DNA from 3 places in the Paenibacillus riograndensis SBR5 genome. Region 3 is predicted to be linked to each of the others. Evidence: predicted binding sites of a transcription regulator. Region 3 holds the regulator's gene; each other region holds the start of a gene.
The links. Region 3 encodes Rex, which represses fermentation and respiration genes when NADH is low (regulators of the CRP and FNR family bind a similar motif). Its sites were predicted from a motif close to TTGTGAAATATTTCACAA; they were not measured.

Region 1: a site for Rex is predicted at 1,256-1,273, ahead of PRIO_RS00835 (DUF1858 domain-containing protein). Genes of this name have one in related genera too.
Region 2: a site for Rex is predicted at 865-882, ahead of nirB (nitrite reductase large subunit NirB). Genes of this name have one in related genera too.

Annotation. Positions count from the first base shown of each region.
Region 1 is NZ_LN831776.1:172,266-174,538, reverse strand. It holds gene PRIO_RS00840 (DUF438 domain-containing protein) at 1-932, opposite strand, end outside; gene PRIO_RS00835 (DUF1858 domain-containing protein) at 950-1,174, opposite strand; gene thiC (phosphomethylpyrimidine synthase ThiC) at 1,407-2,273, opposite strand, start outside.
Region 2 is NZ_LN831776.1:5,483,530-5,485,802, reverse strand. It holds gene PRIO_RS23335 (hypothetical protein) at 70-771, shown strand; gene nirB (nitrite reductase large subunit NirB) at 986-2,273, shown strand, end outside.
Region 3 is NZ_LN831776.1:5,156,797-5,159,069, forward strand. It holds gene PRIO_RS21835 (amidohydrolase) at 1-1,170, opposite strand, end outside; gene PRIO_RS21840 (redox-sensing transcriptional repressor Rex) at 1,157-1,810, opposite strand; gene dinG (ATP-dependent DNA helicase DinG) at 2,128-2,273, opposite strand, start outside.

The sequences.
Region 1 (2,273 bases), 2.9 Mb from region 3:
AGGTCGACCGGCAAATGGTTCAGCACTGTTTCCAGCTGATGCAGCGACAACAGACCCGTTTCGAAGCGGATAAAGCCCTGAGGAGCCACTCCTCCCTCCTGCGCTGGCGCTGCAGCGCCTTCCGGTTCCGGGGCACGCTCAGGAATCCATTCCTGCTCGGGCGCAGCCAGGCAGAAGCCAATTTCATCGCTTTCGCGGGCGATTTTGACCCATTCATCCTCAGTCAGTTTGTCGAGCGCCATCGGCAGCAGGATGTTTTCTTCCTTAAAAATCATTTCATTTACTTCCTGAATAATGTTCGCCAGCAGAGCACCAAGCTCCTCGGCTTCCCCGTTGTAAGAACTGAGCGCGGCTTTGGCCTGCTTAATCATGCTGCGGATACCGTCATCCACTCCCCACATCACCTTGGTGGGACCATAGATGCCGTATTTCTCAAGATAGGGAAACAGCAGATTCTCTTTGCGGCTGTAGTGCTTGTCGAGATCGAGCAGCAGGCTCAGATCCTCCAGCAGCTTGAACCTCATCTCTTCCGTGCCGCTTCTTAGGAATTTATCGGTATGAAGCTGGAGGCGGAAGTTCACAAGACGTTCAATCTCGCGGTTCTCCAGCTTGAAGGTGTGTACGGGATGCCCCGGCTGTTCCTCCGGTTTATTGGACCGGTGAATCTCCTGGATCGACCCTTTGAAAATGGCCGTGTGCACAGAGCACAGGCGCTGCACCTCCTCTACAGGAATCCCCTCTTCCGTCATCAGTGAATGCTCCATAGCCGAAATTTCCGCTACCGTAACATCGCCTACCGCTTCTGCAAAACGCGCCTTGACTTCCTCCACACTTTTTCCGGCATGCAGCTCCTTGATAATTTCCCTAAGCATGGCTTGGCGGCGTGTCTGCTCGGGAACATCCACTTCCCGGTTGTTAATCAGTTCGCTCATTGTACTCTCTCCTTTATTCACATAATCTCGAAGCCATGGCGTTCAAAAGCTTGCCGGACGATTTCGCGATTCATTTTCTTCATTGTGATTCCTTTGGACAGGGTCATGAACCGGCCTGCCGTCTGCAGCATGCCTGGCTTGGTGATATCGCGGAACCCCAGCTCCACCATAATATCTACGACCTCCGGATAACGGCTGACCAGCTCAAATATGGACTCATCCATGTTAAGGCCTTTGCTCATTGCGCTCTCCTCCTGCAGCTTAACCTCGGGCTAATTGATAACCTTTCTCAACACCAGCTTAGCATAGGGCACAGAGGCGGATTGTGATTGCAATCACAAATTCATAAACTTAATAACACTGACCAAATGATTGAATTGCCACGTGGATACGGAATGACATGTATATAGAAAAAAGCTGTCCCCTCCGCATGTTATAGCGTCGGAAACAGCCTCTTGGAAAGGTTGCTGCAGGTTATAGCATTCTGCTCAGCCTGGACGAATTGCGGATATCGTGCGAGATCCGCATGCTGCAAAATTTGGGGCCGCACATCGAGCAGAAATGCGCTGTTTTGGCGCCTTCCGCCGGAAGCGTCTCATCATGGTACTCCAGCGCGCGTTCCGGGTCCAGCGACAAGTGGAACTGGTCTCGCCACCGGAACTCGAACCGCGCCTTGGAGAGTGCGTTGTCCCGATCCTGCGCGCCCGGATGCCCCTTGGCCAAGTCAGCGGCATGTGCAGCGATTTTGTAAGTAATGACACCTTCGCGCACATCGTTCTTGTTCGGCAGGCCCAGATGCTCCTTCGGGGTAACGTAGCAGAGCATCGCTGTCCCGAACCAGCCGATCATTGCCGCACCGATTGCCGATGTAATATGGTCATAGCCGGGGGCAATATCCGTGGTCAGCGGACCGAGTGTGTAAAAAGGCGCTTCCCGGCAAAGCTCCAGCTGCTTATCCATATTCTCCTTGATCCTGTGCATCGGCACATGGCCTGGACCTTCCACCATCACCTGAACGTCATGCTTCCAGGCCAGCGCCGTCAGCTCCCCCAGCGTCTCCAGTTCAGCAAACTGGGCCTCATCATTGGCATCGGCGATGGAGCCCGGGCGGAGTCCGTCTCCCAGGGAAAAGGCGACATCATAAGTTTTCATAATCTCGCAAATCTCCTCAAAATGCGTATATAAAAAGTTCTCCTGATCATGGGCAAGGCACCAGGCCGCCATAATGGAACCCCCCCGTGAGACAATTCCCGTCATTCTGCCGGCCGTAAGGGGAATATAGCGCTTCAGCACCCCGGCATGAATGGTGAAGTAATCCACACCTTGCTCCGCCTGTTCAAT
Region 2 (2,273 bases), 330 kb from region 3:
TGTATTTCATCAAGACATGCCTGAGCAGCAGCGGAGACTGAGAGCGGGCGGAAGAAGGCGGTGCCGGAAATGTCCGCGAAATGGGTGTGGCGCATTTGGCTGGGAATATTAATAATCGCAGTAACGGGCGGCTGCTCTTCGGTGCTTGACGCCCAGAACGAAGGGAACAACGGCGGAGCCGGGAATGCAGGACCTGCGTTTTCGGTGCGTGTCGGTGACAGCGAGCTGGCCGGAAGCTCGGGGGGACAGATAAGCGAGGCTTATAAGGATGGCATGCCGCTGATTGAACTGCTCAAGAGGAGTGGGGTAGCCACATTGGCGGAAGATGGGAACAGCCTCTTGACAGTCAACAAAGTATCTCTGAGTCCCGAGTGGATTTGGGGAATACAATTGAACGGCAAAAAAATATTGGATTGGAACAGCAGCGTTGACCGCAGCGACAGCATCCTTATTGCGGCAGAACCCAAGGCAGCCGGGGCCGAGCAGCAGCCGGTCATTTTTACTGTGAATGGCGGAAGCGAGCAGCCGGAAATGACTCATTCGTATGTGCTGCCGTATTCTGAGGATCTGTCCGTCCGGGGTGTGCTGAAGAGCAGCGGTATGGTTCTATTGGCCGAAGACAATAAGACAGTGATCAGCATAATGGATTATAAGCCGCTCAGCAATGAGGCATGGACACTGAAGGTCAACGGCAAGCAGCTGCTGGACAGTGGAATCGATATGAAGCTTAGGCCCCAGGATACCTTGGAGGTAGCACTTGTGCTGCGTTAGTGGAAGAGTATAACACCAGATTTCTTTTGCTTATATGCTCGGGAATCTGGTATTTTTTTGTCCAAAAAGGCAAATGGTTAACTCACTGAAATTATGTGAAAATCTTCACATTTAATGTGATTGCAATCACAAAGCCTGTTCGAAAATCACCAGTATAATTTCACTATCAGATGTATTGTGATGAAATGCAGATGGTTTGAGGAGGGGCACAACAATGACAGTGGAGAGAGAAAAGCTAGTACTCATTGGTAACGGTATGGCAGGTGTCGGGACGGTAGAGCAGATTTTGAAGCTTGGCGGCGCTTATGATATTACTGTATTCGGCAGCGAGCCGCATCCCAATTACAATCGGATAATGCTGTCCTACGTGCTTGAAGGAAGTAAAACCATAGAAGAAATCGTGCTGAATGACCGCCAGTGGTATGCGGATCACAATATTACGCTGCACACAGGAACGACCGTGGTCCGAATCGATGAAGCGGCACGGCAGATTATCACAGATAACGGGATGTCGGTTCCTTTTGACAAGGCCATCATTGCTACAGGGTCCAATTCGTTCATTCTGCCTGTACCGGGCAGCGACAAGGAAGGGGTAGTGGGCTTCCGCGATATTGCCGATTGCGATGCAATGATTGCCGCAGCCAAGACGTACCGCACGGCGGCAGTGATCGGCGGCGGACTGCTCGGACTGGAAGCAGCCAAAGGGCTTGTGAACCTCGGCATGGATGTTACAGTCGTACATCTGCTGGAGGATCTGATGGAACGGCAGCTGGATCACAATGCTTCAGCTATGCTTCAGGCGGAGCTTGCGCGCCAGGGCGTGAAATTTGCCATGGGCAAACAGACGGTTGAACTGACCGGGGACGAACGTGTCAACGGACTGCGTTTCAGTGACGGAACGGAGCTGGCAGCGGATTTTGTCGTTATGGCTGTTGGGATTAAGCCGAATACGCAGCTGGCCAGAGAGAGCGGCATTACGGTTAACCGCGGGATTGTCGTTGATGATTATCTGCAAACCTCGATCCCGGGTGTATATTCCGTCGGCGAATGTACAGAACACAGAGGAACCTGCTACGGTCTGGTAGCACCGCTGTTCGAGCAGGGAAGTGTGCTTGCGAAGCACCTCTGCGGCGTACCGACTCAGCCTTATGAAGGATCGGTTGTAGCCACCAAGCTGAAAATCTCCGGAGTGGATGTTTTCTCTGCCGGTGAATTCACGGAAACCGCTGAGCATACGGTCATTTCGGCCAAGGATGAATGGAAGCGGACCTACAAGAAGATTTTGCTCAAAAATAACATTATCGTCGGTGCAGTGCTGTTCGGTGATGTTACGGAATCGGCAAATCTGCAAAAGCTGGTGAAGCAGGGTGCAGAGATGACCGACGAGATTTACAGCGAGGTTATGGGCACCGGCTGCTGCGGCGGAGGCGGAGCCAAGAAGGGCTTGTCGGTAGAGACGATGGCGGATGAAGAGATTGTCTGCGGCTGCAACGGCGTGACCA
Region 3 (2,273 bases):
TGCCGAGTAAACGGCATGGGACAAGAGATCCGTATGCGGCAGGAAATGCGGCTGGTCGATATCCAGGGCAATGAAATCCGCCTTCATTCCCGGAGCAAGCCGTCCGACTCCTTCCAGAAAAATCGACTGTGCGCCGTATTCAGTCGCCATCAGCAGCGCTTCCTGTGCCGGAACCGCCGTCGGGTCACCGCTCACGCCTTTGTGGATCAAGGCGGCAAGGCGCATCTCCTCAAACATGTCGAGATTATTATTGCTCGCCGCGCCATCGGTGCCAAGCGATACCGTGACTCCTGCACGCAGCAGCTCAGGAACCCGGGCTACTCCGCTCGCCAGCTTCAGATTACTGCCCGGGTTATGGGATACCCCTACATGGTAACGGGCCAGAATCTCAATCTCTTCATCGTTCAAATGAACACCATGAGCGACCAGGGACGGGCGGGTGAACATTCCCAGCTTCTCCAGATGCGCCACCGGACGCAAACCGTAATCGGCCGCATTCTGCTCGACTTCCCGCCGGGTTTCCGACATGTGGGTATGCATAGGCAGGTCCAGATCATGGGCGGCTTGCACAAACTTCACAAAAAACTCCGGCGGACAGGTGTACGGGGCATGCGGTGAAATCATCGTTGTGATTCTTCCGTCCGCTTTTCCGTGCCAGTTCCGCGCAAAAGCAACCGCTTCCGCCAGCTTATGGTTCTGCACGTCCTCCGGACAGAGCCCGATCACCCCGCGCATCAGCACGGCACGGATGCCTGATTGCTCGGTAACCTCGGCCACACGGTCCATGTGGTCATACATATCCAGGAAGGTGGTTGTGCCGCCTTTCAGCATTTCCAGCACAGACAAGGCGGTGCCCCAATAGACATCGTCTCCGGTGAATTTTTCTTCCATAGGCCACATTTTTTCCTGCAGCCAATTCTGCAGCACCATATCATCCCCGTAGCCGCGCAGCAGGGACATCGCCGTATGGCCATGGGTATTGACCAGACCCGGCATGAACAGCAGACGGCTGCCGTCAATGGTCTGAGTACCTTCTTCTATGACAGGCTTGACTTCTCCTATGTATGTGATGAGATCCTTTTCTATAGTCATATAACCGCTAAGGACAGGCTGCGCCGTTCCCGGCACCAGGAAACGCCCATTTACAATTACAGTTTTATTGCTGCTCATCTTCCGCCTCGTCCTTTCCATCATGCAAATAATAAGCCAAGCTCTGCAAATCAGTAGTAAAATCAGCGGCATGAATCCGGATGTTGGCAGGCGTTTTCAAAATCACCGGTGCAAAATTGAGGATTGCCTCGATGCCTGAATCCACCAGGATATCTGCAACGTTCTGCGCTTCGCTGTCCGGTACAGTGATAATGCCGATGCGGATGCCCTGCTCGCGGATTGTGCTCCCCAGCTCTTCCATAGGCTGAACCGTCAGCGAGTTGATTTTCTGCCCGATCTTGGGGGGATAGGAATCAAAGACCGCGGTGATTTTCATCGTGTCCTTCAAATAGGCATTGTAATTGGATAAAGCGTGTCCAAGATTACCTGCACCCACGAGTGCCACATTGATCTGCTGGTCAAGCTTCAGGATATGGCGGATTTTCTCAATCAGATACGATACATCGTAACCGATGCCTTTTCTGCCGAAATCGCCGAAATAGGCCAAATCCTTGCGGATTTGCGCCGGATTCAGATCCAGCTTCTGTCCCAGCTCCTGCGAAGACACGGTGGAGATTTCACGCTTCTGGAGATCGTTCAGGAAACGCAGGTACACAGGCAGCCTGCGCACCACGGCCTCTGATATTTTATCCGATTTCATATTTTCTCCTCCTAAAAGTATTGTTAGCGTAACCTTAAATTTAAAGAGCTGCAGCTAATTAGTAATCATTCCCGGCGCCCCTTCAAAACAGAAGGCGCCTAAGGAATGATTCTCTGTACAACATCCATGAACAAACTAGCCAGCCTGCGGTGCTCTTACAACGGCATTTCTGCCGTTATTTCTGGACTAGCCGACCTTCAACGCTCCAACAACGGCATTTCTGCCGTTATTTCTGGACTAGCCCCTGCGGCGCACACCTTCTCCGCAACAGAAAAAATCATAATTTCTAAATAATTAAATTTGAACGTATAGTGGAATCAGGACACACTGCCGTCTTCAAGCCATTCGGCGATACGCGGGACCATCTGATCGGTGAGCATATGCTCCATTTTGGGTCCAGGGAGTGAGTACAGGAAGTACTTTCCATAATAAGATTCGATAACCCTGGTATCATATACAATAA